DNA from 2 places in the Telluria sp. GW821-FHT07G12 genome. Region 2 is predicted to be linked to the other one. Evidence: predicted binding sites of a transcription regulator. Region 2 holds the regulator's gene; the other holds the start of a gene.
What was found. The regulator LexA, encoded in region 2, represses DNA repair genes until DNA is damaged. The targets are predictions, from matches to a motif close to ACTGTATNNNNATACAGT.
Positions count from the first base shown of each region.

Region 1: a site for LexA is predicted at 5,489-5,506, ahead of recA (recombinase RecA). Genes of this name have one in related genera too.

Region 1 covers NZ_JBWKQA010000001.1:1,558,128-1,572,575, reverse strand. Annotated here, with positions in the region: gene AC07PE_RS07285 (GNAT family N-acetyltransferase) at 1-364, opposite strand, end outside; gene AC07PE_RS07280 (DUF6916 family protein) at 393-695, shown strand; gene AC07PE_RS07275 (sodium:solute symporter family protein) at 760-2,835, opposite strand; gene AC07PE_RS07270 (DUF4212 domain-containing protein) at 2,832-3,140, opposite strand; gene AC07PE_RS07265 (sensor histidine kinase) at 3,130-4,689, opposite strand; gene AC07PE_RS07260 (response regulator) at 4,686-5,378, opposite strand; gene recA (recombinase RecA) at 5,570-6,646, shown strand; gene recX (recombination regulator RecX) at 6,667-7,122, shown strand; gene AC07PE_RS07245 (DUF2889 domain-containing protein) at 7,442-7,999, shown strand; gene sucC (ADP-forming succinate--CoA ligase subunit beta) at 8,083-9,252, shown strand; gene sucD (succinate--CoA ligase subunit alpha) at 9,270-10,151, shown strand; gene AC07PE_RS07230 (pilin) at 10,453-10,938, shown strand; gene AC07PE_RS07225 (O-antigen ligase family protein) at 10,996-12,459, shown strand; gene AC07PE_RS07220 (flagellar brake protein) at 12,456-13,172, opposite strand; gene AC07PE_RS07215 (S9 family peptidase) at 13,304-14,448, opposite strand, start outside.
Region 2 covers NZ_JBWKQA010000001.1:439,347-453,794, forward strand. Annotated here, with positions in the region: gene AC07PE_RS02130 (GspE/PulE family protein) at 1-1,660, shown strand, start outside; gene AC07PE_RS02135 (hypothetical protein) at 1,696-1,923, shown strand; gene pulA (pullulanase-type alpha-1,6-glucosidase) at 1,990-5,076, opposite strand; gene AC07PE_RS02145 (inorganic phosphate transporter) at 5,283-6,293, opposite strand; gene AC07PE_RS02150 (DUF47 domain-containing protein) at 6,315-6,941, opposite strand; gene AC07PE_RS02155 (replicative DNA helicase) at 7,016-8,401, opposite strand; gene rplI (50S ribosomal protein L9) at 8,637-9,089, opposite strand; gene rpsR (30S ribosomal protein S18) at 9,123-9,413, opposite strand; gene priB (primosomal replication protein N) at 9,434-9,718, opposite strand; gene rpsF (30S ribosomal protein S6) at 9,748-10,131, opposite strand; gene lexA (transcriptional repressor LexA) at 10,412-11,053, shown strand; gene AC07PE_RS02185 (tetratricopeptide repeat protein) at 11,127-11,882, opposite strand; partial or broken gene AC07PE_RS02190 (hypothetical protein) at 11,946-12,569, opposite strand; gene AC07PE_RS02195 (hypothetical protein) at 12,603-12,728, opposite strand; gene AC07PE_RS02200 (cystathionine gamma-synthase family protein) at 12,801-14,039, opposite strand; gene purF (amidophosphoribosyltransferase) at 14,088-14,448, opposite strand, start outside.

The DNA of each region.
Region 1 (14,448 bases), 1.1 Mb from region 2:
CGATGCTGGCGCCGTGCGTGCGGGCGCGCGCCTGCAATGCGGCCAGCAGCGCGGCGCCGAGGCCGCGGCCGCGCAGGGCCGGCAGCAGGGCCAGTTCGACAAGCCGCCAGTCGCACCCCAGGGTGTCCAGCACGGCCTTGCCGGCCGCTACGCCGTCCTGCTCCAGGATCATGACTTCGGCATGCGGATAGATGGCGCGGCGGCCCTCTTCGTGGATGCGCTGCTGCATGGCGATCAGCTGGTCGACCTGGGCGGGCGGCAGCGGCAGCAGGCGCAGGTCGTCGCGGGTGGAGGCGTACAAGGCCTGCAGGAAGCCGGCGTCGGCATCCACTGCTGGCCGTAACAGGAGAGAAGGCGGTAGCATAGTCACATTGTCATTTGAGGAACAGTTCATGGAATTTTCTCTCGCACAGTTCGAACCCCTGGTCGGCGCCGGCTTCACCGTTCACACCTCGCACGGCCCCTTCGTCCTGACGCTGGCGGAGGCCGTGGAGCGCCCGCGCCGCGGCTTGCCGGACCACCTGCGCACGCCGCTGTCGCTGATCTTCGACGGCCCCGCGAACGTCACGCTGGCGCAGGACAACTACCTGATCGCGCATCCGGCCATCGGCGAGCACCTGCTGAACATCGTGCCGGTGCTGGCTGCGGCAGGCGCACCGCCCGGCCGGCCGCAGTACCAGATCCTGTTCACCTGACGCCGGCGCTTGGCGGATCACGGCCTCAGGCCATCGCCAGCGGCTGCGACCTCGTGATACATCTTTACACTTCCTCCGGCGCCCGGATATGGTCGACCAACCCGATCGTCTCGCGCGCCGGGACCGGCGTCAGGAGGCTGACCACGGCCAGCACGGCCAGCCCCGCCGGCACCCCGAACACCCCGGCCGAAATCGGCGCGATGTGGAACCAGGCGCTGTCCGCGTTCCCGCCCAGGATCGGGTTGGTGTGCAGCATATAGTAGACGCACACCAGGAAGCCGGCCAGCATGCCGGCGATCGCACCCTGCTGGTTGGCGCGCTTCCAGAACACGCCGGCCACCAGCGCCGGGAACAGGGTCGAACCGGCCAGCGAGAAGGCGGCGCCGACCAGCGACAGGATGTCGGCCGGCTTCTGCGAGGCGACGTAGGCGGCAATGAAGGCCACCGCCAGCAGCAGCAGTTTCGAGATCGTGACCCGCTTCTGGGTCGAGGCGCCCGGGTCGACCATCTTGAAGTAGATGTCGTGCGACAGCGCGTTCGAGATCGCCAGCAGCAGGCCGTCGGCGGTGGACAGCGCCGCCGCCAGGCCGCCGGCCGCCACCAGGCCCGAGATCACGTAGGGCAGGCCGCCGATCTCCGGCGTGGCCAGGGTCAGCACGTCGCCGTCGATCGCGATCTCGGCCAGCTGCACGATGCCGTCGCCGTTGATATCGGCGATGCTGATCAGGGGATTGGTCTTGTCGACGTTGGCCCAGTAGGACACCCAGGTCGGCAGCGAGGCATAGTCGATGCCGACCAGCGCGGTGTAGATGTCGTACTTGGCCAGCACGGCGAGGGCCGGCATGGTCAGGTAGATCAGCAGGATGAAGAACAGGGTCCAGAACACGGACACGCGGGTCTCGTGCACCGAGGGCGTGGTGTAGGCCCGCATCAGGATGTGGGGCAGGGCGGCGGTGCCGAACATCAGGCAGAACACCAGCGCCAGGAAGTTGTTGCGGCGCTGGTCCGACTCCTCGCGGGTCTTGCCGGGGAAGGGTTCGGCATGCGGCTCGGGCGGCTGGGCGCGGGCGAGGTTGGCTGCCCGCTGTTCGGTCCACAGGCGCGCGGCTTCCTCGGCGGTGCGCGGATAGGCGATCAGCTCGCGCTCGGCGTTGCGCACCTCGCCCAGCGAGGCATTGCGGCCGCGCGCCTTGTCGAGGCGGCGCTGGACGTCGATGCGGCCGGCTTCCCAGGACTGCGGCAGCGTGGCCAGCCTGGCGGCGTATTCGTCGGCTTTCGCCTGGAAGCGCGCACGCACCTCCAGCTCGCGCGGATCCTGGGCCAGCTGGGCCTCGCGCTTGGCCAGCTTGGGCAGCACCGAGCCGTAGGCCACCTGCGGCACCGGATTGCCGGCGAACTTCATGGACAGCCACACGGTCGGGATCGAAAAAGCGACCAGGATGATGATGTACTGCGCCACCTGGGTCCAGGTGATGGCGCGCATCCCGCCCAGGAACGAGCAAACAAGAATCGAAGCCAGACCGAGGAAGATCCCGACCGAGAAATCGACGCCGGTGAAGCGCGAGGCGATCAGGCCGACCGCGTAGATCTGCGCCACCACGTAGGTGAAGGAGACCACGATGGTGGCAGTGACCGCGAGCGCGCGCACCACGTTGCCGCCGTCTTTACTCCCATCGTCGCTGCCGCCGTAGCGCGCGGCCAGGAAGTCCGGCACCGTGTACTGCGCGAACTTGCGCAAATAAGGCGCGATCAGCAGCGCCACCAGGCAGTAGCCGCCGGTCCAGCCCATCACATAGGCCAGCGCGTCGAAGCCGTGCAGATAGAGCGTGCCGGCGAGGCTGATGAAGCTGGCCGCCGAGATCCAGTCGGCCGCCGTCGCCATGCCGTTGAACAGGGCCGGCACCCGCCGTCCCGCCACGTAGTACTCGGACACGTTCGAGGTGCGCGCCACCACGCCGATGATCGCGTACAGCACGATGGTGGCGAACATGTACAGGTGGCCGATCCACTGGCGCGGCATGCCCTCGTTTTCGAGGATGGTCAGGGCCACCAGGAACAGGGCCAGGCAGGCCGTGAACCACAGGTAGTAGCGCGACAGGCGGCGGAAGTAGCTGCGGGGCTTGGTCTTGTTGGTGTTCACGCGCCGTCCCTCAGCATGCGCACGAACTCGCGGTCGAGTATCCGCATGCGCCAGGAGTAGGCGCCGAGGATGGCCAGGTAGATCAGCGAGGCGCCCTGGGCCGCCAGGTAGAAGGACAACTGCCAGCCGAACACCGACAGATGCGCCAGGTCGCGCGCAAAGAATACGGTGCCGAAGCCGGTGGCCAGCCACAGCCCGAGCAGGACCAGGACGAGCCGGCGCGTGCGCGACCAGTGCAGGGCGCGCGCGGCGACGATGCGTTCGCGCGACGGGGGAGGGGAGGCGGAGGCGCTGTCAGTCGGCATCGGGTTCTAGCGGTGCGGGTGGTGGCGGGAAGGTCAGCCGGAACAGGCTGCCCGGGTATTTCTTCTGGATGCTGCGCGGGTTGTTGAAGATCTCGATCTCGGCGCCGTGCTGCTGCGCGATCTCGCGCACGATCGCGAGGCCGAGGCCGGAGCCTGGCGCGTTGGAACCGAGGATGCGGTAGAAGCGCTCGAACACGCGCGGACGCTCGCCCGGCGCGATGCCGGGGCCGGTGTCCTCGACCTCGAGCAGGGGCAGTCCGGCATCGCTGCGCACGCGCACCGTCACGCTGCCGCCCGGCGGGGTGTAGCGCAGCGCGTTGTCGATCAGGTTGGACAGCAGCTCGCGCAGCATCATGGCGCTGCCCGCGATTTCCACCGCGCCGTCCGGGTCTTCGTAGCCGAGGTCGATCTCGTGGACGAAGGAAGCCGTCACCCAGTCCTGCACCACGCTGCGGGCGAGCGCCGCCAGGTCGAGCGGCTCCAGCGCCAGGCCGGCATGCGGCTGGTTCTCGGCGCGCGCCAGCGCCAGCAGCTGGTTGACCAGGCGCGTCGCCGATTCCGAGCTCTTCGCCAGCTGCTCCAGCGAGCGGTGGATCTCGTCCGGATCGACCTGGCGCAGGGCCAGCTCCGACTGCATGCGCATGCCGGCCAGCGGCGTCTTCATCTGGTGCGCGGCGTCGGCGATGAAACGCTTCTGGGCGTCGATCGTGTGCGCCAGGCGCGCCAGCATGTCGTTCAGCGAACCGACCAGCGGCGAGATCTCTTCCGGTACCTGGCGCGAATCGATCGGCGACAGGTCGTCCGGCGGCCGCGCGCGAATCCGCTCCTGCAGCTGGGCCAGCGGCGACAGTCCCCGCGACAGCGCGAACCAGACCAGGGCCAGGATCACGGGCAGGATGATGAACTGGGGCAGGATCACGCCCTTGATGATCTCGTTGGCCAGCTGGGCGCGCTTTTCCAGCGTCTCCGCCACCTGCACCAGGGCCAGGCGCGGTTCGGCATTCACGGCGCCTGCATCAAGCAGCGGCTGCAGGTTGACCCAGGCATAGGCGACCCGCACCGGGGTGCCGTGCAGGTTCTCGTTGCGGAAGTGGACGCGGCCGCTGCGCTCGGCGTCGTCCGGCGGCGGCAAGGGCAGTTCGCGGTCGCCGTCGACGACCTCGTTGCGGGGGCCGGTGACCTGGAAGTAGACGCTGTCGACGTCGTCGGCGCGCAGGATGTCGCGCGCGCTGCCGGGCAGGCGCGCCACGACTTTGCCGTTCACTTCCTTGACCTGCTGGGCGAGCACGGTGACGTTGTCTTCCAGCGCGTGGTCGAAGGGTTGATTGGCGATCGATTTCGCCACCAGGTAAGTGATGGCGATGCTCATCGGCCACAGCAGCAGCAGCGGCGCCAGCATCCAGTCGAGGATCTCGCCGAACAGCGAGTGCTGGATGCTTTCTTCGGGCTCGGGGCGCGGCGGCACATACACGGGCTCATACCCGGGTTCGAGCGCTGCCTCGTAGCCGGGGACGGGCTCGGTAGCGCGGCGCCGCTTCAGGGATTTCACGTGGCCGTCTTGCGCGCGCCGTCGGAGTAGCGCTCGAGGCAGTAACCCAGGCCGCGCACGGTGGCGATGCGGATGCCGCCGGTCTCGATCTTCTTGCGCAGGCGGTGCACGTAGACCTCGATGGCATTGTTCGACACTTCCTCGCCCCATTCGCACAGGTGGTCGACCAGCTGTTCCTTGGACACCAGGCGCCCGGTGCGCGCCAGCAGGATCTCGAGCAAGCCGAGTTCGCGCGCCGACAGGTCCAGCATCTGGTCGTCGATGTAGGCGCTGCGGCCGACCTGGTCGTAGGCCAGCGGGCCGTGGCGGATCACGGTCGAACCGCCGCCCTGGCCGCGCCTGGTCAGGGCGCGCACCCGCGCCTCCAGTTCCGACAAGGCGAAGGGCTTGGCCATGTAGTCGTCGGCGCCGGCGTCGAGGCCGCCCACGCGCTGCTCGATCGAATCGGCGGCAGTGAGGATCAGCACTGGCAGCAGCGAGCCGCGCGCGCGCAGGCGGCGCAGCACGTCCAGCCCGGACAGCTTCGGCAGGCCGAGGTCGAGGATCAGCAGGTCGAACTCCTGGGTCGAGAGCGCGGTGTCGGCGTCCTGGCCGTTCTTGACGCAATCGATGGCATACCCGGATTGGCGCAGAGAGCGCGTCAGGCCATCGGCGAGTACGCTATCATCCTCGGCTAGTAAAATACGCATCTCTGTTACCCCCGGTTTGTTGGTTGGACCCAGCTTACTTGCATATTGTGTGTGATCTTTCGCAACGTGTCGATTACCTCAAACATCAGTAAATATCGCTTGCCAAAACCACTGGGATTTTATACAGTACTTCCTATTGAAAACGCGCGAGCGGCCCTTATCTTGGTTCACTCTAGGACAGAAAGAAAGTTATGGACGACAAAAAATCCGCAGTAAATGCAGCTGAGAAGGGCAAGGCGCTGGCAGCAGCCCTCGCGCAGATCGAAAAGCAATTCGGCAAGGGCTCGGTCATGCGCATGGATGCCAATGCGCCGGTCGAGGAAGTGCAGACCGTGTCCACCGGCTCGCTGGGCCTGGACATCGCCCTGGGCGTCGGCGGCCTGCCGCGCGGCCGTATCGTCGAGATCTACGGCCCGGAATCGTCGGGTAAAACCACGCTGACCCTGCAAACCATCGCCCAGATGCAGAAGCTGGGCGGCACCTGCGCCTTCATCGACGCCGAGCACGCGCTGGACGTCGGCTATGCGCAGAAGCTGGGCATCAAGCTGGACGAGCTGCTGATCTCGCAGCCGGACACCGGCGAGCAGGCCCTCGAAATCACCGACGCGCTGGTGCGCTCGGGCAGCGTCGACCTGGTGGTCATCGACTCGGTGGCGGCACTGACGCCGCGCGCCGAGATCGAAGGCGACATGGGCGACTCCCTGCCGGGCCTGCAAGCCCGTCTGATGTCGCAGGCACTGCGCAAGCTGACCGGCTCGATCAACCGTACGAACACCCTGGTGATCTTCATTAACCAGATCCGTATGAAGATCGGCGTCATGTTCGGCAGCCCGGAAACCACGACCGGCGGTAACGCGCTGAAGTTCTACGCCTCCGTGCGCATGGACATCCGCCGTACCGGTTCGATCAAGTCCGGCGACGAGGTGATTGGTAACGAAACCAAGGTCAAGGTCGTCAAGAACAAGATCGCGCCGCCGTTCAAGGAAGCCCACTTCGACATCCTGTATGGCGAAGGCACTTCCCGCGAAGGCGAGATCATCGACCTGGGCGTGGACAACAAGATCGTCGAGAAGTCGGGTTCGTGGTACAGCTACGGCGGCGAGCGTATCGGTCAGGGCAAGGACAATGCACGTCAGTTCCTGAAAGACCGCCCGGCCCTGGCACGCGAGATCGAAAACAAGGTCCGCGCTGCCCTGGGCGTGCGCGAACTGGCGCCGGTCGCTGCCGGTGAAGCGCCGGCCGCGGCTGCCGCTGTCGACGAAGAGTAATCCTCTTTGCCGACGCTCCAGTGAGGCAAGTACTGAGCTTGAAAGCTCGCGCATTGAAGTATCTGTCAATGCGCGAGCACAGCCGGCTCGAGCTGGGGCGCAAGCTGTCGCGCTATGCCGAGGAGGGTGACGATGTCGAAGCCCTCCTCGATTTCCTTGAAAAGAACAACTGGCTGTCGCAGGAACGGTTCGCCGAATCCCTGGTGCACCGCCGTGCCGGCCGCTACGGCAACAGCCGCGTGCTGGCCGAGCTCCAGCAGCATGGGGTGAAGGGCGAGGATCTTGACGAGCTCAAGTCCGGCCTGAAGGAAACCGAAGTTGCCCGCGCCCGCGAAGTATGGCGCCGCAAGTTCGACCGGGTCCCGCAGGACGCCGAAGAACGTAGTAAACAAATGCGCTTCCTCATGGCGCGTGGTTTTTCGCAGGGCGCGATCCGCAGCGCAATGCAGGGACGGGACGAGGACGACGACGAATAGTCGCGCACGCGCCGCCGTTTCAATAGATCGCTTCATCGCTGAGGCCCAAGCGCACAGCGTCATCCGCCGATGTGCCGCCGACCGGCACACCTCCTCAACGGCGGAATGACGCTGTGCGCTTGGATTGCAACAATTCCCCTTATCTTCCTTGTAAAACTGCCTACAAAAATGGCAGCCGGGTGCATCCGCCACCGCCCTGTGCTAAACTTTCATGGTTTAAGCAGCGCCGCAAGAGCGGTTGTTGCCGTAGAAGCTGCGGCAACGTGCATCAGGCACAACGGCTGCATACTTTTTTCGCCGCATTCCGGCATTGGTGTTTATGCCCCTGTCATCCCCCGCTCCGCGTAAGCTAAGGCACACGCGCGCCATTACCGTCGAAGCGTACGCGCGCGACGATGGGCTGTGGGACCTCGACGCCTGCATCCGCGACATCAAGACCCACGATATCGAACTGCCTTCCGGCCATCGCCCGGGCGGCCTGCCTGTGCACGACCTCAAGCTGCGCGTGACCATCGACCGCGACATGGTCATCACGGACGCCGAAGCTTCGTCAGATGCCGTACCCTATCCCGGTTATTGCGACACCATCGCACCCGCTTACAAGAAACTCATCGGCTTGTCGCTGATGAAACATTTCCGGCTGCACCTGAAGGACCGCCTGTCGGGCGTCCTCGGATGCACCCATTTGACCGAGCTGGCACAGGTCCTGCCCACCGCGGCAGTCCAGGCCTTTGCCGACGACGCCATGGAAAACCGCGCGGCTGCGCAAGCTGCCGAGCGTCCATATGAACTCGACCGCTGCCATGCGCTGCGCACCGACGGCCCCGCCGTCGCCAAGTACTACCCGCGCTGGGCCTTGAAGGTGGTATCGGGGTAGTATTCGCGCAGTAAAATTCGATCCGTGTAGATTTATTTGTTCAACCGTATTTCTAAATCAGTAACATAAGAAGGGAAGCCAGCATGAAAATCCATGAGTATCAGGGCAAAGAGATCCTCCGAAAGTTCGGAGTGACCGTTCCGCGCGGCATTCCGTGCATGTCGGTGGACGAAGCCGTCAAGGCAGCTGAAGAGCTGGGCGGCCCGGTCTGGGTAGTCAAGGCGCAGATCCATGCTGGCGGCCGCGGCAAGGGCGGCGGCGTGAAAGTTGCCAAGTCGATCGACCAGGTGCGCGAGTACGCGAACCAGATCATGGGCATGCAGCTGGTCACCCACCAGACCGGCCCGGAAGGCCAGAAAGTCCGCCGCCTGCTGATCGAAGAAGGCGCCGACATCAAGCAGGAACTGTACGTCTCGCTGGTCACCGACCGCGTCACCCAGAAGATCGTGCTGATGGCCTCGTCGGAAGGCGGCATGGACATCGAAGAAGTCGCGCACAGCAATCCGGAAAAGATCCACAACGTCGTGATCGAGCCGTCGGTCGGCCTGACCGACGCGCAGGCTGACGACGTCGCCCGCAAGATCGGCATCCCGGAAGGCTCGATCGCCGCTGCCCGCGCCAACCTGCAAGGCCTGTACAAAGCCTACTGGGAAACCGACTGCTCGCTGGCCGAGATCAACCCGCTGATCGTGACCGGCGACGGCAAAGTCATCGCCCTGGACGCCAAGTTCAACTTCGACCCGAACGCCCTGTTCCGTCATCCGGAAATCGTCGCCTACCGCGACCTGGACGAAGAAGATCCGGCTGAAGTCGAAGCATCGAAGTTCGACCTGGCTTACATCTCCCTGGACGGCAACATCGGCTGCCTGGTGAACGGCGCCGGTCTGGCCATGGCCACCATGGACACCATCAAGCTGTTCGGCGGCGAGCCGGCCAACTTCCTGGACGTGGGCGGCGGCGCAACTGCCGAGAAGGTCACCGAAGCATTCAAGATCATGCTGAAGAACCCGGGCCTGAAAGCCATCCTGGTCAACATCTTCGGCGGCATCATGCGCTGCGACGTGATCGCCGAAGGCGTGATCACCGCATCGAAAGCCGTCTCGCTGAAGGTGCCGCTGGTCGTCCGCATGAAGGGCACCAACGAAGACCTGGGCAAGAAGATGCTGGCCGACTCCGGTCTGCCGATCATCGCCGCAGACACGATGGAAGACGCAGCGAAGTCGGTCGTCGCCGCAGCTGCTGGCCAAGCCTAATTCGCAAAGGAAATAACATGTCGATTCTGATTAACAAAGACACCAAAGTCATCACCCAAGGTATCACCGGCAAGACCGGCCAGTTCCACACCCGCATGTGCCGCGATTACGCGAACGGCCGTGAAGCCTTCGTCGCCGGTGTGAACCCGAAGAAAGCTGGTGAAGACTTCGAAGGTATCCCGATTTTCGCAAGCGTCAAGGAAGCCAAGCAGAACACCGGCGCGACCGTGTCCGTGATCTACGTGCCGCCGGCAGGCGCCGCCGCCGCGATCTGGGAAGCCGTCGAAGCCGAGCTGGATCTGGCAATCTGCATCACCGAAGGCATCCCGGTCCGTGACATGATGGAAGTCAAGGACCGCATGGCCAAGGCCGGTTCGAAGACCCTGCTGCTGGGCCCAAACTGCCCGGGCCTGATCACCCCGGACGAGATCAAGATCGGCATCATGCCGGGTCACATCCACAAGAAGGGCCGTATCGGCGTCGTGTCGCGTTCGGGCACCCTGACCTATGAAGCAGTCGGCCAGCTGACCGCACTGGGCCTGGGCCAATCGTCGGCAGTCGGCATCGGCGGCGACCCGATCAACGGTCTGAAGCACATCGACGTGATGCGCATGTTCAACGACGATCCGGAAACCGACGCAGTCATCATGATCGGCGAGATCGGCGGCCCGGACGAGGCGAACGCTGCTCACTGGATCAAGGACAACATGAAGAAGCCGGTCGTCGGCTTCATCGCTGGCGTCACCGCCCCTCCGGGCAAGCGCATGGGCCACGCCGGCGCGCTGATCTCGGGCGGCGCCGACACCGCGCAAGCCAAGCTGGAAATCATGGAAGCCTGCGGTATCAAGGTAACCAAGAACCCGTCGGAAATGGCTCGCCTGCTGAAGGCCATGCTGTAATCGATCTGTTCTAGATAGTAGTAATGCAAATGGGGAGCTTCGGCTCCCCGTTTTTTTGCCGGCATGGCGACAATTTTCGGCAGATGGACAATTTTTGACATACCGGGCTGACAAAAATTGTCATACGGCAAGGGTAAAACTGACAAAAATTGGCGCTGGCATGGGGTTTTGATATCACCGTGCTAACGATTCCGCATGGAAACGACCTGGCACGGCGGTTGCATATAGTAAAGGGCAGAAGCAAGCAGCACCCGGACAAGCAGTGACCCTTTAAACGTAGTACCAAAACTGGAGAAAGACCATGAAAGCACCGAAAATGATGAAGAAAGCCGAAGCCGGCTTCACCCTGATCGAACTGATGATCGTTGTTGCCATCATCGGTATCCTGGCAGCTGTTGCTATCCCGGCTTACTCGAACTACACCATCAAGGCCAAAGTTGGCGCGGCTTTGAGCTCTGTTGCTTCGCTGCAGACCGCAGTGGCTAACTGCATCCAGGAAAACGGCGGCTCGGCAACCGGTTGCACCACTACGGCATCGGGTGCAGTGACCAGCATCCCGGTTTTCACCGCAACCAAAGAACTGGCTAGCGCATCGGTTACCAACGGCGCGATCACTGCAAACTTCGCTTCGACCGGCATTGGTAGTGGTGTTGACGGTACCGCTTTCACGATGACCCCGTCTGCTGTCGCAGACCAGACCACCATCACCTGGCGTGTCACCACCACCTCGACCAACAGCACCGCATCCCAGACCCTGACCAAGAACAGCGTCGGTTCCGGTACCTAATCTACCGTAGCGTAGCAAAGCCGCCCCAGGGCGGCTTTTTCTTTTTCCGAGGTCCATATGTCCAGCTCAGCACATCCGGTTCAACGCGCCTCGCTCCAAGCGGACCTACGTGGTAAATCGGCCACCCTGTTCGTCATTGCCGCCATGGCGGTGGGCTTCATGTGGTCCTCCGGCCACGACGACCAGCGTTGCGTCGAGCTCGTGCTGCTGGCCTTGCTGACTCCCCTCATGCTGGTACGAACAGGCATCGCTGACCAGCTCGCCTGGATCGGTCGGCCCGCCCAATACTGTCTCAGCGCACTTTTCATCTTCGGCGCTGTCTCGACAATGGCCGCATATTCACCGCGTCACGCACTCTATGAATGGTCGATGCTGCTACTCTTGCCGCTGGTTGCAGCGTTGCTTGCTGCCGAACTGGCCCGGGCAGGCAGCGCAGGCTTGCAAACCGTCCTGTGCTGGGTACTTGTCATCGGCATCCTGTACACCTTGCGTATCGCTGTCTGGTATGGAGCGTCGCTCGCCAGTGGCATCCAGCTCCACCCGTATGACCTGACCGTTGGCTTCAGCAATGTCCGGTTCTTCAATCACGTTCAGACCGTCCTGCTGCCGCTGGCCATCCTGCTCTCTACGCAGGCGCAGAAAGGCAGCTTCTGGCAGCGGTCGTCGTTTGCGCTCGCTGCATGCTGGTGGGCTTTACTGTTCGTCACCCAGGCGCGGGCAAGCGTACTCGGGCTGGGCGCCGGTTGCGTGTTCGCATTCGTAGTGCGCCGTGGCGATGCCCGCAGTTTCCTGAAGGCGATGGCGCTGACCGCACTGGCCGGTGTCGCCGTGTATGTGATTGTGTTCATGTTGCTGCCCATGCTCGCCGGATTGCAAGCCTTCAGTTCGGCCACGGACGTCATGCAGCGCACGGCTGCCGATCCGACCTCGCGCCGCAACCTGCTCTGGCAGCTGTCTCTCGAGCTGATCGCCGCCCACCCTTGGCTGGGTGTCGGCCCACAGCACTTCGCCCACGAAGGCGCCACGCTGAGCTGGGGCGCGCACCCGCACAATTTCATCATGCAGATCGGCGCCGAGTGGGGCCTGCCTGCCTTGCTGTGCCTGTTGGCCGCGATCGGTATCGGCATGCGGTCGCTGATCCGCAGCGGTAGCCGGATCGCGCAGGCCGACCTGTCCGCGCAGCAAACGCTGGCCGTCATGCTGGCGACGGGCGTCGCGATCCTGGTGGACGGCCTGTTCTCCGGCGTGATCGTCATGCCGCAGAGCCAGATGGCAATCGTGCTGTATCTCGGCTGCGCCGCCGGCTGGGTGAGGTCGCTGGATCAGGGGGCTGCGCCAAGCGCAGGCATGCCGCTGCGCTGGCTGAGTTCGGGCCTGGCTATTGTCGCGCTATGCGGACTCGCCTATGCGGTCGCTCCGAGTGTGGTCGCGCATGCCAGCCATGCCGAATTGACGCCGGCGGAGAAGGCGGTCAATCCCGGCACGCACTGGCCGCGCATCTGGGAAGCCGGCTACTTCTAGACGATGTTCTGCCGGTCCGCCAGCAGCACCTCGTAGGTCAGGTTCTGCAGCATCGTGTGGTGGACCGGGTCGAGCTCCAAGAACTGGACGCCGTAGGCGAACAGTTCGCTGCCGTCGGCCTCCTTGCGCAGCGAGTTGACGTTGCGCACTGCCGCCTGTGTCCGCACCCGCATTTCGCCGTCGCCGAGCGGCGAGGGCAAGCCGAATTCCAGCGTGATCTCGCCGCCGTGTTCCGGCAGGCTGGAGGCCGACTCGATGCGCGCGCCGCTTACGCTGACGTTGGTGAGCGCGCAGTTGACCGCCCGGCCATCCGTCTGCGGCGGCAGGACCTGGGCCGGAATGTCGACCTTGACCCGCATCGCCGCGCGCAGGCTGGTGCCCTGGATGGTATCGGGGAAGGACAGGTGGACGTAGAGCAGGGGCCGGTCGAAGACGCGCTGGACCGTACAGGCGAAGGAGCATACGTTCATGCCGGAGAAGACGCGGATAGTGATGCGCTCCCCTTCCACCAGCCCGACCGGCGTGCCGTTTTCCATCGGAACCTTGACGATCATGTACTCGTCCTTGACGTAGCCGATGAGCGTCGAAAAATACTGCACTGGCTTGATGCGCCGGTAGGTGATGAATTGCAGACGGACGCCGACCTGCAGGTTCATCGACTCGAACTCAAATTCCTTTTGCGCGAGTTCCCTTTCCGTTTGCATACTGCTCATCTTGTTTCCTGTGGTTTAACTTGCAAATTGGCAACCCAAGATGATATCACTGGAGCAATTTATATGCGCAATGGGTGCGAAAAAATGCCCGCACATGGCGGGCACTCCCATCAAGGCTCAAACAGCTCAACTCAGGGCTTGATGTGCTGGTCCAGCCAGCCGATCACGGTGTGATGCCACAGCACCGAGTTCGCCGGCTTGAGCACCCAGTGGTTCTCGTCCGGGAACACCAGCAGTTTGCTCTCGATGCCGCGGCGCTGCAGGGCCGTGAAGGTCGACAGGCCCTGGGCAGTCGGGATGCGGAAGTCTTTATCTCCCTGGACAACCAGCATCGGCGTCTTCCACTTGTTCACTTGCAGGACCGGGTTGAAGCGCTCGTGCTTTTCCGGCACCGAGAAGTAGGGGCCGCCGTTTTCCCAGTCGGTGAACCACTGTTCCTCGGTCGAGTAGGCCATGCCGCGGGTGTCGAATACGCCGTCGTGGTTGACGATGCACTTGAAGCCGTCCGACCAGTTACCCTCGATCCAGTTCATCATGTAGCCACCGTAGGACGCGCCCAGCGCGCAGGCCTTCGAGCGGTCCAGCCACGGGTATTTCGCGACCGCCGCGGCGATGCCTTTCTTGAGGTCCTCGAGCGGCTTGCCGCCCCAGTCGCCGCTGATGGCGTCGGTGAATTTCTGGCCGTAGCCGGTGGAGCCGTGGAAGTCGATGAACACGGTGGCATAGCCGGCGCCGGCGTACACCTGCGGATTCCAGCGATAGCTCCAGCCATTGCCGAAGCTGCCCTGCGGACCGCCGTGCACCAGGAAGGCGACCGGGTATTTCTTGCCCGGCTCATAGTTCCATGGCTTCATCACGTGGCCATAGACGGTGTCGCCGTTCGCGCCCTTGAACGAGAACTGCTCGTACTCGCCAAAGCGCACCTCGCCCAATTTGTCGGTGTTCACGTCGGTCAGCTTGACCGGATTGCTGGTGCCGAGCTTCATTGCGTACAGCTGGGCGCTCGAGGCCAGGCTGGCCTGGGTGAAGGCGACCGTGTCGCCGCGCACGTCGAAGCCGCCGATCGAGCCCTTGTTGGTCAGCGCCGTGACCTTGCCGCTGGCGGCGTCGATGGCGAACAGCTTGTGCTGGCCGATGTCCTCGGCGTCGGCGATCAGCGTCTTGCCGTCGCGGGTCCACTGGATGCTGCCCGGCGAGCGGTCCCAGCTCTCGGCGATGTTGCGTTTCTTGCCGGTGGCGAGATCGAGCAGGACGATGTGGTAGCGGTCGGCCTCGA
Region 2 (14,448 bases):
ATCGCTGATCGGCCAGGCCCTGTCCAGCTATTTCGGACTGCCCTACGAGCCCTTCCGCCAGGACCGCATCAAGCCGGTCGAGCTGCTGCGCAACCTGAAGCAGCAGTACATCGAGGAGAACGGCTGGCTGCCGCTGGAAGACGGCAAGGATGGCCTGGTGGTAATGGCGCTGGACCCGGAGCGCGTCGCCAGCAGCCGCATCGTGAGCCAGGTGTTCCAGCGCGCCCGCGTGTCCCTGCGCGTGACCACGCGCCACGACCTGCGGCTGTCGATCGAGGAGTGGTTCGGCAAGGGCAGCGCCAGCGCCGGCGAGGACAACGCCTCGGTCGGCGAGCTGCTGTCCAGCCTGGACGAGGGCGACGAGGAGCACGAGGACGGCGGCGCCGAAGTCTCGGAAGCGGTCGAGAACGAGCTGGTCAAGCTGGTCAACAAGATCATCGTCGAGGCTTACCGCCAGGGCGCCTCCGACATCCACATCGAACCGCAGCCGGGCAAGGGCAAGACCGGCGTGCGCTTCCGCAAGGACGGCACCCTGGTGCCCTATATCGAGATCCCCGCCAGCTACCGCAACGCGCTGGTGGCGCGCATCAAGATCATGTGCGATCTCGATATCTCGGAGCGCCGCAAGCCGCAGGACGGCAAGATCAAGTTCAAGAAATACGGCCCGCTCGACATCGAGCTGCGCGTCGCCACCGTGCCCTCCGCCGGCGGCGTCGAAGACATCGTGATGCGCATCCTGCAGGCCGGCGAACCGATCCCGATGGCGCAGCTGGGCATCCTGCCGCACAACCTGGAACGGCTGAAGAGCGCGATCGAAAAGCCCTACGGCCTGTTCTTCGTCTGCGGCCCGACCGGCTCCGGCAAGACCACCACCCTGCACTCCATCCTGTCGCACCTGAACACGCCGGAGACCAAGATCTGGACCGCCGAGGACCCAGTCGAGATCACGCAAAAGGGCCTGCGCCAGGTGCAGGTGAACCGCAAGGCCGGCATGGATTTCGCCACCGTGATGCGGGCCTTCCTGCGCGCCGATCCGGACATCATCATGGTCGGCGAGATGCGCGACCGCGAGACCGTCAGCACCGGCATCGAAGCCTCGCTGACCGGCCACCTTGTGTTCGCCACCCTGCACACCAACAGCGCGCCGGAATCCATCGTGCGCCTGCTGGACATGGGCATGGACCCGTTCAACTTTGCCGACGCGCTGATCGGCATCCTGGCCCAGCGCCTGGCCAAGCGCCTGTGCATCCACTGCCGCCAGGCCTATGCGCCGGACGAGGACGAAGTGAAGGCCCTGCTGGCGGAATTCTGCGAGGAGCTGCAGGCGACCGAAGCTTTCAGGCGCGATCCCGATGCCGGGCGCGAACAGGTTCTGGCCACCTGGCGCCAGCGCTACGCCGGTCCGGACGGCCGCTTCACGCTCTACCGCGCGGTCGGCTGCGCGGAGTGCACCAAGGGGTATCGCGGCCGGGTCGGCCTGCACGAGCTGATGCTCGGCAGCGACAAGACCAGGCGCCTGCTGACCGAGCACGCGCGCGTGGCCGCGCTGCTCGCCCAGGCGCTGGAAGACGGCATGCTGACGCTGAAGATGGACGGCATCGAGAAGGTGCTGGCCGGGATCACCGACATCAAGATGGTGCGCGCAGTATGTGTAAAATGATTAACTCAACCGTAGTTCAACCGAGGAGAGAAGCAATGAAACGTTTCACCCTGGCGGCGCTGGCCGGCGTCGCCCTGTTGTCCGGATGTGCCACCGAAGGCACGGCTAAGGGCTCGCAAGAGACCGATCATGGCTACACGCTCGGCACCTATATTCCACGCAAGGCCGCGCCGTCCGAGAACGTCAAGACGGTCGACCGGCAGGCGATGGAGAACGACCGCATCATGAATAGCGGCGTCAACAACGGGCCGGGCGGCAAATAAGCCGGCGCCACCGGAAACGAAGGGCCAGGCTTGAACCCCTGGCCCTTTTCATTGCCGCGGTCCGCCTCAGTCGCCGGCGTTCTGGACGAACACCGCCGTCGTGCGCGCCGGGATGCTGAAGGTCCCGCCGTTGCGCTCGAAGTCGGACGCCTTCACCACCTCGTCGCTGCCGTTGCGCTGGATGCGGTGCAGCTGCAGCTTGCGGCCCCTCAAGGCCGGCACGGCGATGGTCTTCGTGGTCTTGTCGACGTTGAACACCACCACCACGCCCTTGTACTGGGCGCCCGCATACTTCCCTGGATCGTTGCCGTCGATTTCCATCACGATCACGCCCGGCACCTGGTCGGGGCCGACGTTGTGGAACTTCAGGCGATCGATCACGTCCTGGGCCGTGCGCAGGCGGAACAGGCTGCTGTCCTTGCGGATCGCCAGCAGGTCTTCGAAGGCCGCCTTGGCGGACAGGATGGCGCGCGTGTCCGGCTTGATCAGCGGATTGCGCAGGATCGGCGCCATGATGCCCCAGTTGTCCTGGTTCGGTCCCGCCATCGGCAAGCCGACGCCGAAGTTGTTCGAGGCGTAGCTGTAGTCCAGGCGGTTGAACCAGTCGCCGGCGTTGTAGCTGTCGCGGTCGAGCGACTTCGAACGCAGGATCTCCTGGCCCGCGTGGATGAAGGGCACGCCCTGCGCCAGCAGCACGATGGACGCCCCCAGGTTCTGCACGCGCACACGGTCCGCCAGCGAGGTCGATTGCGGCAGGCGGAAGGCGTTGATGTCGAACAGGGTCTGGTTGTCGTGGGCCTCGATGTAGTTGATGGTCTCCGACGGCTGCGCGGCGAAGCCCGCCTGCTGGCCGAAGTAGTCGATCTGGGCGTTGGTGCGCAGGGAGCCGAAACGGTCGGTGAAGCGGTAGTCGCGCAGGGTGCCGGACAGGCTTACCCTCACCATGTCGGCCAGGCGCAGGGCGTCGTCGCGGCTCTGGTTGGCCTGGCCGTTCGGGTCGTACCACACGCCATTGATGAAGCCCTGCTGGCTGACGAGGGCGCCGCCATTGTCGCAGCAGCCGCCGCCGCGCACGGCGTCGCGCATGCGGTCGTTGAAGGAGCCGATGCCGGTGCCGGCCATGTTGGCCTGGCGCGCCTGCACGAAGCGGGCGTCGTTGGCGACGTTACCGAAGTTCCAGGCTTCGCCGTACAGGTAGATGTCGCGGCCGGCGGCCTGGTTCACGGATGCCTGCAGGCGCTTGAGCAGATCGAGCGGCGTGAAGCCCATGATGTCGAAGCGGAAGCTGTCGACCTTGTACTGCTTGGCCCACAGCGAGACCGAGTCGATCATCAACTTGCCCATCATCGCGTTTTCCTGGGCGGTGTCGGCGCAGCAGCTGTCGTTCAGGATGTTGCCGTTGGCGCCCAGGCGGTAGTAATAGGTGGGCACGATGCGGTCCAGCACCGACAAGGGTCCCTGCTGCGACTGGCTGGTGTGGTTGTAGACCACGTCCATGGTCACGCGCAGGCCGGTCTCGTGCAGGCCCTGCACCATCGCGCGGAACTCGCGCACGCGCGCGGCGCCATCGTTGGCATCGCTGGCATAGCTGCCTTCCGGCGCGTTGTAGTGGACCGGGTCATAGCCCCAGTTGAAGCAGTCGCTGTCCGCTACCTGCGCGACGGCGGCCTGCTGGTCGGTCCAGTCGGCGCCGGCGTTCGGGATCGTCGGCGACACGCAGCCGGCTTCGTTCACGCTGGCGAAATCGAAGCTGGGCAGCAGGTGCACGTGGGTCATGCCGGCCTTCTGCAGCGACTTCAAATGGCGCATCGGGTTGGCGTCGACGTCGGTGAAGGCCAGGTACTTGCCGCGGTGCGCGGCCGGCACCGTTTTGTCCAGCGCCGAGAAGTCACGGATGTGCAGCTCGTACAGCGCGATGTCGGTGGGGGCGTCCAGCTTCGGAATGCGCTGGTCGTCCCAGCCGGCCGGTTTCAGCGCCGGGCTGTCGAGATTCGCCACGAAGGAGCGCGTGCTGTTGGCGTTCAGGCTGAGCGAATACGGGTCGGTGACGGTATTGGTCACGAGCGCATTGTTCGCCCAGCGCGACAGCACCTGCACCGTGTAGGTGTAGTAGGCGCGGTTGGTCCAGGAGGCGTCCGGCGCCGTGTAGCGCCACACGCCGCTGGCCGCATCCTTCGTCATCGCCACGGTGCCGGTGGCCGCCGCAGTCGCATTCGGATAGACGTTCAGCGAGACCGATTTGGCGGTCGGCGCCCACACGCGGAAGGTCGGTGCGCCGCTGCGGTCGAAGCTCAGGCCCAGCTGGGCGTTGCTTGCTGCCGGGGCGAACACCTCGTCCAGCATGCCCGCCATCTGCAGCGAGGTCACCTGCACCAGATTGCCGCCGCCGTCGTACTGGGCGATCGCGAACTGGCCGCTGGCCAGCTGCGCGGCTTTCGCGGCGTCGACGCTGGACAGCTGCAAGCCGGTCGCGCCTTGCAAGTGCGGATACTTCTGGCGGAGGGCGTCCGTGAGCGGCGCCGGGTTCAGGGCGAAGCTGCCGCCGGCGCCGGCCAGGCCGCTGGCGGCATCGGGCGTGGCGCTCAAGCCGCCGTTCGCGGCGTAGAACAGTTTATAGCTGGCGCCGGAGGCCGGCACGCCCGGCCAGGCCAGCGTGGTGGCGGACAGCCAGTGTGCGCTGGCGTTGCCCAGGTTACCGTAGCTGAGCGCCGGCGCGCTGCTGTAGACCGTGCAATCGCCTTCCATCAGCCAGACTTCCTGGCCTTTGGTAGTGACATCCGCGTTCAGGTCGGCGTGCTGGTCATTGCCGCAGTTCTTGAAGCCGGTGCCGTCGGTGACCAGGAACCAGATCGCGCTCTTACCCGCAGCCAGCGGGATGTCGACGTAGCCGCCGAAGGCGTCCGTGTTCGCGAACATGAAGCGGTCGGTGATCCAGGCCGAGCTGGGGTGCTGCGGGCCGTCCCAGGAATACACGCCCCATTGCGCGGTGTCGTTCTGGATGCGGTGGAAGTGCATGCGGATGCTGCCGGGCGCCACCGGCGCGGCGGATGCGCTCGGTGCCGCTGCCAGCAGGCGGGTGCCGGAGCTGGTGGCCTGTTGCGTGCTGTCCCCTGCTCCACATCCGGAAAATGCGCCGGCAAGTACCGTGGACACACAAACGGCTGCAGCAAAGCGCAGCCGTGAAGTTAAACTACGTCTGGTTAGCATATCGTCCCCTCTGATTATTATCGGTGGCAAGAGCCACTGTGTAATATTACTACTTACGATAACAAAAAAGTAAGGGAACGTTGTTGCGTGGCGTGCACAAACAAAAAGGGCAGAGTTTTCACCCTGCCCTTCTCATGGGAAGCGATGTCCGCTTACAGGATGTGGGTACCGATCCACCAGGCGATCGCCGCCATGAAGGCCGAGGCCGGGATCGTGAAGACCCATGCCCAGACGATGTTGCCGGCCACGCCCCAGCGCACCGCCGACGCCTTCTGCGCCGAGCCGACGCCGACGATGGCGCCGGTGATGGTGTGGGTGGTCGAGACCGGCACGCCGATCGCGCTGGCCAGGAACAGGGTGATGGCGCCGCCCGATTCGGCGCAGAAGCCGCCCACCGGTTTCAGCTTGGTGATCTTCTGGCCCATGGTCTTGACGATGCGCCAGCCGCCGAACAGGGTGCCCAGCGAGATCGCCGTGTAGCAGGAGATGATCACCCACAGCGGCGGCGCGGCATCGCCGGCCTGCGAGACGCCGGCAAAGATCAGCATCATCCAGATGATGCCGATGGTCTTCTGGGCGTCGTTGCCGCCGTGGCCCAGGCTATAGGCCGCGGCCGAAACCAGCTGCAGGCGGCGGAACCAGGTGTCGACCTTGCGCGGTGGAGTCTTCACGAAGATCCAGGACACGGCCAGCATCACGAGCGAACCGAGCAGGAAGCCCAGCAGCGGCGACAGGATGATCCAGGTGACGGTCTTCAGCAGGCCGCCGCCGACCAGCGCGCCAGTGCCCGACTTGGCCACGGCCGCGCCCACCAGGCCGCCGATCAGGGCGTGCGAGGACGAGGACGGGATGCCGTAGTACCAGGTGATGACGTTCCAGACGATGGCGCCGATCAGCGCACCGAAGATCACGTACTGGTCGACGATGTGCGGGTCGACGGTGCCCTTGCCCACCGTGGAGGCGACGTGCACGCCGACGGTGAAGATGGCGACAAAGTTGAACAGCGCGGACATGGCCACCGCGGTCTGGGGTTTCAGCACCCCGGTCGACACCACCGTCGCGATCGCGTTGGCGGCATCGTGGAAGCCGTTCATGAAGTCGAAGACCAGCGCTAAAAGGACGAGCAGGCCCAGCACGTAAATGCTGATATGAAGATGATCCATATTGTTTTTATTGTTTTGGGCTTACGCGTTTTCGACGATGATGCCTTCGATGATGTTCGCGACATCCTCGCAGCGGTCGGTGACGGTTTCCAGGATCTCGTAGATGGCTTTCATCTTGATCAGGTTACGGACGTCCGGCTCGTCGCGGAACAGCTTGGACATGGCGGCGCGCATCACGTGGTCGGCGTCCGATTCCAGGCGGTCGATCTCTTCGCAGATCGCGACCATCTTCTGGGCGTTATCCATGTTGTGCAGCATGCCGACGGCCTGCTGGACCTTTTCGCAGCAGGCCAGGCACAGCTCGGCCAGGCGCTTGGCTTCCGGGGTCACGGCGTGCAGGTCGTACAGCGAGATGGTCTGGGCAGCGTCTTCCATCATGTCGAGGATGTCGTCCATGCGGGTGATCAGCTTGTGGATGTCGTCACGGTCGAGCGGGGTGATGAAGGTCTTGTGCAGCAGGTCGACGCATGCGTAGGTGATCTTGTCCGCCTGTTTTTCGATGCTCTCCACAGCGTGGGTGCGGTTTTCCAGGTCGTCGAAGTTGGTCATCAGGCCGACCATTTCCTGTGCACCCTTGACGCACAGCGCCGCGTGCTGGTTGAACAGATCGAAAAATTTGCCCTCGGTGGGCATCAGGCGTCCAAACATATGGTTCTCCGTTGTAAATCTCTTGGAACTTCTTTAAGGGCCGCGGCGCAGGTCGCACCGCGGTCGTTATCGGCTTAGTCGCCCTGGTAGATGGACAGACTGCCGCTGTAATTCCCGAACTTGGTATACATACCCATCCAGGTCAGTCGCACCGCCCCGATCGGGCCGTTACGCTGTTTACCGATAATGATCTCGGCGGTACCTTTGTCGGGCGAGTCCGGGTTATAGACTTCATCGCGATACAGGAAAATGATGACGTCCGCATCCTGCTCGATAGCGCCCGATTCGCGCAGGTCGGACATGACCGGGCGCTTGTTCGGGCGTTGTTCCAGCGATCGGTTCAGCTGGGACAGCGCGATCACCGGACAGCCCAGCTCCTTGGCCAGGCCCTTCAGGCTACGCGAAATCTCGGAAATCTCGGACGCACGGTTGTCGCCCGGTTTCGAACCCTGCATCAGCTGCAGGTAGTCGACAATGATGAGGCCCAGCTTGCCGCACTGGCGGGCCAGGCGGCGCGCGCGGGCGCGCATCTCGATCGGGTTCAGCGCGGGCGTCTCGTCGATGAAGATCTGGGCGTCGTTCATCTTCTGGATGGCGTGCGTCAGGCGCGGCCAGTCCTCGTCGATCAGCTTGCCGGTACGCAGGCGGTGCTGGTCGAGCTGGCCGATCGAGCCCAGCATACGCATGGCCAGCTGGGTGCCGCCCATCTCCATCGAGAAGATCGCGACCGGCAGGCCGGCCTCGACCGCGACGGCTTCGCCGATGTTGACCGAGAACGCGGTCTTGCCCATCGATGGACGGCCGGCAACGATGACCAGGTCGCCCGGCTGCAGGCCGGAGGTCATCTTGTCGAGGTCGATGAAGCCGGTCGGGACGCCGGTGATCTCGCCCTGGTTTTCACGGCTGTAGAGTTCGTCGATACGCTCGACCACCTGGGTCAGCAGCGGCTGCACCGGCAGCCAGCCCTGGGCGCCGCGGGCGCCCTGCTCGGCAATCGCGAAGATGCGCGATTCGGCTTCGTCGAGGATCTGCTTGACCTCGGCGCCCTGCGGATTGAAGGCCTTGGCCGAGACTTCGTCGGCCACGGTGATGAGCTGGCGCAGCACGCCGCGGTCGCGCACGATCTCGGCGTAGCGGCGGATGTTAGCGGCGGACGGCGTGTTCTGCGCCATCGCATTGAGGTACTGCAGCCCGCCCACTTCCTCGGCCTTGCCGAGCTGGACGAGCGACTCGTATACGGTGATCACGTCGGCAGGCTTGCCGGCATTGATCAGGCGGACCATCTGTTCGAAGATGATCCGGTGGTCGTAGCGGTAGAAGTCCTCCGCATGCATGAAGTCGGCAATACGGTCCCACGCCGCGTTATCGCGCAGCAGGCCGCCGATGACGGACTGTTCTGCTTCGATGGAATGCGGGGGAATGCGGAGCGACTCGATCTGCGGGTCTGCTGGGGTGTTCATGGCCGACATTATACCTTTTCCGCATCGACCGCTGAAATGATTGGTGATTTTCCAAGCATAAAAAAAGCCGGGCGAACCCGGCTTTTTTCATTCCAGCAACAAGAAGCGAGAGGAACCGTAGCGAGCGGAAGGAGGTCTGGTTGAGAAGCGCAGCTGTACGAACAGTACAGCCGGTCCGCCGTAGCGGAGCATCGCAAACCGGACCTACGACGCGCAGTAGGTTCCTCGAAGCTTCTTAGGCAGCTTCGCCCACGACTGCCACGGTCACGTCGACGACGACGTCGGTGTGCAGAGCGACGGCAACCGGGTGCTCGCCGGTGGTCTTCAGCGGGCCGGTCGGCATGCGGACGTTGGCCTTCTCGACGGCGAAACCTTGCTTGCTCAGGGCTTCAGCGATGTCGAAGTTGGTCACGGAACCGAACAGACGGCCATCGACGCCAGCTTTCTGGGCGATGGTGATGGTCATGCCGTTCAGCTTCTCGCCCTGGCCTTGTGCGGCTGCCAGCTTCTCGGCGGCTGCCTTTTCCAGTTCGGCGCGCTTGACTTCGAACTCGGCCACGGCCGATTCGGTTGCACGGCGGGCTTTCTTTTGCGGGATCAGGAAGTTACGTGCGTAACCGTCCTTGACCTTGACCACGTCGCCCAGGTTGCCGACGTTGACGACTTTTTCCAGCAGGATGACTTGCATATTATTCTCCAGTATACGTGTCGTGACCGACGATTAAGCGTTGTGCAGGTCGGTGTACGGCAGCAGGGCCAGGTAGCGGGCGCGCTTGATGGCGGTGTCCACTTGGCGCTGGTAGTGCGCCTTGGTACCGGTCAGGCGTGCCGGCATGATCTTGCCGTTTTCCTGGACGAAGTCCTTCAGGGTGTCGACGTCTTTGTAGTCAACCTGTTCCACGTTTGCTGCGGTGAAGCGGCAGAATTTCTTACGCTTGAACAGCGGGTTCTGCTGTTTGCGCTTCAGTTTTTCCTTGGCCTTGTTTTTGTCGAACTTTTTACCGAATGCCATTTTTGGCTCCTGTATCTAATCTAAATGAATTCAATGATGTGAAACACCAGGGCTTTGCTGTTGCGGTTCTTCCTCGCGAGGAAGCCCTTGAACTGGTACACGGCACCAAGTTCGGCATCGGCAAACCGGCCTGAAATATCTCCCGCGGCAAGCGCGGCGATTTCAAACTCGACCTGCCTGGCAATCCCTGCCTCCAGCTGCTGCGATCCATGTAACAGGATGCCGCTGACGATGGGGATGCCGGCCGGGGTATACCGCAAGGTATCGCGTTCCGCGATGCTTGCGACCAGCAACAGCTCGTTCACTGCCCTCTGCGCTTCACTTTCCGAAGAAATTAAGCGGCTGCGGCCGGAGCGGCTGCCTGCTCGGCGCGATGGCTCTTGGCTGCGTCTTCGCGCTGGACCGATTTCATCATCGGCGACGGTGCGGTTTCGGCCTTCTTCATCTTGACGGTCAGGTGACGCAGCACGGCATCATTGAATTTGAATGCGGTTTCCAGCTCGACCAGGGTCTCGTTGTCGCACTCGATGTTCATGCAGATGTAGTGTGCCTTCGGCAGCTTCTGGATCTGGTAAGCCATTTGACGGCGGCCCCAGTCTTCGACGCGGTGGATGTTACCGCCGCGCGAGGTGACGGTGGTCTTGTAGCGCTCGATCATCGCCGGGACCTGCTCGCTCTGGTCCGGGTGGACGATAAACACGATTTCATAATGACGCATGCAACACTCCTTAAGGACGTTTAAACAAATGCCCACCTCGGCGTCAAGACGAGTGTGGGAAGGGAAAGCCCGACATTATAACCGCAAAAACGTCAAGAGCTCAATCACCATCTGCGGTGCCCGCCAGCTTGCCCGCTTGCCCTGTTGTTATCGGCTGTGCCCGCCAAGCAAAAAAAAGCGGCAAAAGCGACGGATTCCCCTTGCGCCCGGCGCAATACTGTACAAAAATACAGGGTGTCGGGTGTCGCTCGAGACGCTCCTTTACTTACACCTATCGAACATGCTTAAGCTCACCGCACGGCAAGAACAGATCCTCAACCTGATCAAGGAAGCCATCGACAATACCGGCTTTCCGCCCACCCGCGCCGAAATCGCGCAGGAGCTTGGCTTCCGCTCGGCCAACGCCGCCGAGGAACACCTGCAAGCCCTAGCGCGCAAGGGCGCGATCGAAATTTCTCCCGGCACCTCGCGCGGCATCCGCCTGGTCGGCGCGGCGGCGGACACCGTCCCCGTACCGGTCGTCCCGGCTGCCCTGCTGATGTCGCTGCCGCTGGTCGGCCGCGTCGCCGCCGGTTCGCCCATCCTGGCCCAGGAACACGTCGAGACCACCTACTCGGTGGACCCGGCCATGTTCTCGGCCAAGCCCGACTTCCTGCTGAAGGTAAAAGGCTGGTCGATGCGCGATGCCGGCATCTGCGATGGCGACTTCCTGGCTGTCAAGAAAGTGGATTCAGCCAAGAACGGCCAGATCGTGGTTGCCCGCATCGGCGATGAAGTCACCGTCAAGCGCTACCGCAAGAACGGCGCCACCATCGAACTGCTGCCGGAAAACCCGGACTTCTCCGTGATCACGGTCGATCCGCACAGCGACGAGTTCGCGCTGGAAGGCCTGGCTGTCGGCCTTCTGCGGTCGTGGCACTAAGCCGGCACTAAGCTGGCACTAAGCACCTCTCTTCAGACGCCCGGTCTTGCACCGGGCGTTCCTGACATCTTCCCTACAGGTTTCCGCGGTTCTGGCGCCGCTCTTCGAGCTCGTGCTGGCGTTCCGGCGTCGGCGTGCTGTTGACGATGTTGTTGTGCTCCTTGATCCAGGCGTCGGTGGCATCCCGCCATGCGCCGAAATCGGCCACCACCAGCTTGCCCTTGACCCGCACAGTTTCCGCGAGATTCTCGATCACCTGATTCAGGTGCTTGCCGGCGTTTTCGATCTCGGGCTTGGTCATCAGCTTGACGATGTCGGCGGGGATCAGCTTGGTGCCTGGATTGGCGTCGACGAGCGCCTGGACCAGGGCGTTATGGCAATCTTGCCATGCTTTCATGTTGGCCCAGATCCGGTCGATCTCCTCGTTCTGCTTGGAGACGGACGGGAAGCGCGGCACAGGGCAGCGGTACTGGCCGGTGCGGAATTCGGAACCGTCGTACTGGGTGATCCAGTAGTCGATGTCCTTGCGGCGCTCCACGCGCTTGGCGATCAGCTCGAGTGAAGCGATGGCGCTGGGATTGCCCTTGGCGGCCGCCTTGCGGAACCAGGCCTCGGCCTGGGCTTCGTCGATGGTTCCTGCCTCTCCATAAAAATACATTTCGCCCACGTGCTGCTGGGCCGTCACATTGCCGGCGTTCGCCAGCTTGGTGTATTTCTGCAGGGCTTCGGGATAAGCCTTTTTGGCGAACAGGGCGTCCGCATTGGCCAGCTCATCGGCGCAGGCGCCGCCGGCCGCCAGCAGGGCCACGCAAAACAGGAGAGTCTTCATGGAAACAGGGCTGTGAAAAAGGAAATTCATCATACCCGCACAGCCCTGCCAGCTCAACCCGACTCACTTTTTCATGACGCTGGGCGAGGCGTTATTAAACTTGCGGTTGTTTTCCTCGAATTGCCTGTTCTCGGCTTCTATCAGCATTTTGTTCGACGCCTGCTTTGAATTCGCGGCAAGGACGAACTCATTGGTCGCCTTGTGCCAGGCGTCACGCTCCGAGCTGAAGCTCAGCGCATCGTTCTGGCGGCGGGTGATGACGGCAACCGTTGTATCGTCGACGTGGGCAATCGCCTGCTCCGCTTCGCGCGGGCTCATCAGCTGCAGGACGTCGGCCGGAATGCGCTTGTTGGCCGGCGGCAGCTGGTTGACCCCGGCGACGAAGTCGTTGTAGCAGGTTTCCCAATTCGCGATGGCTTCGCTGACGGCCTTGATTTCGGCATTGGTCTTGGACACGGCCGGGATCGTCGGCATGGGACAGGCGTATTTGCCCGACACCAGGTCTTCGCCCTTGTAGCCACTGGTCCAGTAAGCGAGATCGGCGGCGCGCTGCTCGCGCTTCTGCAGGACGGCCAGCGCCTCCTTGGCGCCGTTGTGGCCGCTTGCCGCAGCTTTCTGCAGCAGACTCTGCGACTTGGCCATGTCGACGGCGGTACCGTCGCCATACCAGTACATCTCGCCCAGCCGGAACTGTGCTTCGGTATTGCCGGCATTGGCGAGCTAGGTATACATCGGGAATGCCTTGCCGTAATCCTTCGCCCGCAAGGCTTTTTCCGCGTCACCCAGGTCGTCGGCGAAGGCCGCGCCGGCCGCCAGCATCAGCAGGGTAAATACAAGTCGTTTCATCGTCTCTCCTCACTGGATACAGATATGTAGGTAAGACGATGATAGATGTGTGATTACTTTATGACAATGCAATCAGGGTAATGCCGATCGGAAATCTTCCACCAGATCGGGGGTATCTTCGATGCCCACCGACACCCGGATCAGCGACTCGGCAATGCCCATGCTGGCGCGGCGCTCCTGGCCCATCTCGAAGAAGATCGTGTGCGCGACCGGAATCACCAGGGTGCGCGTATCGCCCAGGTTCGATGCCGGAATCGCGATCTTGAGGCGGTTCAGGTAGTCGAAGCAGTCGATGCCCTCTTTCAGCTCGAAGCTGAACAGCGAGCCGTAGGCGCGGAACAGATCGGTAGCCAGGCCGTGCTGCGGGTGCGAGGCCAGACCCGGGTAGTGGACCGCAGCCACGCGCTCGTCCGCTTCCAGCATCCGGGCCAGCGCCAGCGCGTTGGCGCTGGTGCGGTCCATGCGCAGCGCCAGGGTCTCGGCGCCGACGGCGATGTGGTGGGCGGCTTCCGGCGCCAGCGAGGCGCCGAAGTCGCGCAGGGATTTCGCGCGCAGCTGGGCCATGCCCTGGGCGCTTGCCGCCTGCTTGCGGAAGTTCGCGGCGATGTTCGGATACGTGCTCCAGTCGAACAGGCCGGTATCGGTCAGGGCGCCGCCGAGGGCCATGCCATGGCCGCCGATCGACTTGGTCAGCGAATTGACCACCAGGCCGGCGCCCACCGCTTTCGGACGGAACAGCCAGGGCGTGGTCATGGTGTTGTCGACCACGTAGAGGATGCCGCGCTCGCGGCACAGCTGGCCGATGCGCGCCAGGTCCGCGATCTGGGTGCGCGGGTTGGCGATGGTCTCGACGAACACCAGGCGCGTGTTGTCCTGCAGCGCGGCTTCGACCTTGGCGACGTCCGTGGCGTCGACGAAGGACACCTCGGTGCCCTGCCCCGCCACCGTATTCCACAGGCTGTTGGTATTCCCGAAGAGGAAGGAGGACGAGACGACATGGTCGCCATCCTTCAGCAGCGCCTGGGCCAGCGCGCCGATCGCCGCCATGCCGGTGCCGAAGCACAGGGTGGCCACGCCATCTTCCATCTTGCTGATCTTGTCTTCCAGCGCGGCGACCGTCGGGTTGCCCTGGCGGCCGTAGCGGAAGCCCGGCTCCTTGCCCTGGAAGACCGAGGCCAGCTGGCGCGCATCGCCGTAGCCGAAGGCCACCGAGGTGTGGATGGGCTTGTGCAGCGAGCCCTGCTCGATGGGTTTGCGGCGGTCGTTGTGAAGGATGGTGGTGGTGAAGCCGTAGTTGTTCTTGTCGCTCATGTTCGTACCGTACAAATGAAAACGGGCGCCAGAGCGCCCGCGCAGGAATTATTCAGCCGCTACCGGCGGGTTCAGATTCAGCTGGGTCCGCACCAGGTCCTCGGACGACTTGCCCGAGCTTTTGTGGCGATGGCTCTCCAGCTTGTCCAGGTACTCCGGCGAGATGTCGCCGGTGATGTAGACGCCGTCGAAGCAGGACGCCTCCACGCTGGTCAGCGCCGGGTTCACGTCCATGATCGACTTCTTCAGCGCCTCGATGTCCTGGTAGACCAGGCGGTCGGCCGTGATCTCGCGGCAGACTTCCTCGACGGTGCGGCCGTGGGCGATCAGCTCGTCGCGGGTCGGCATGTCGATGCCGTACACGTTCGGGTACAGCACCGGCGGCGCGGCCGAGGCGAAGAACACCTTG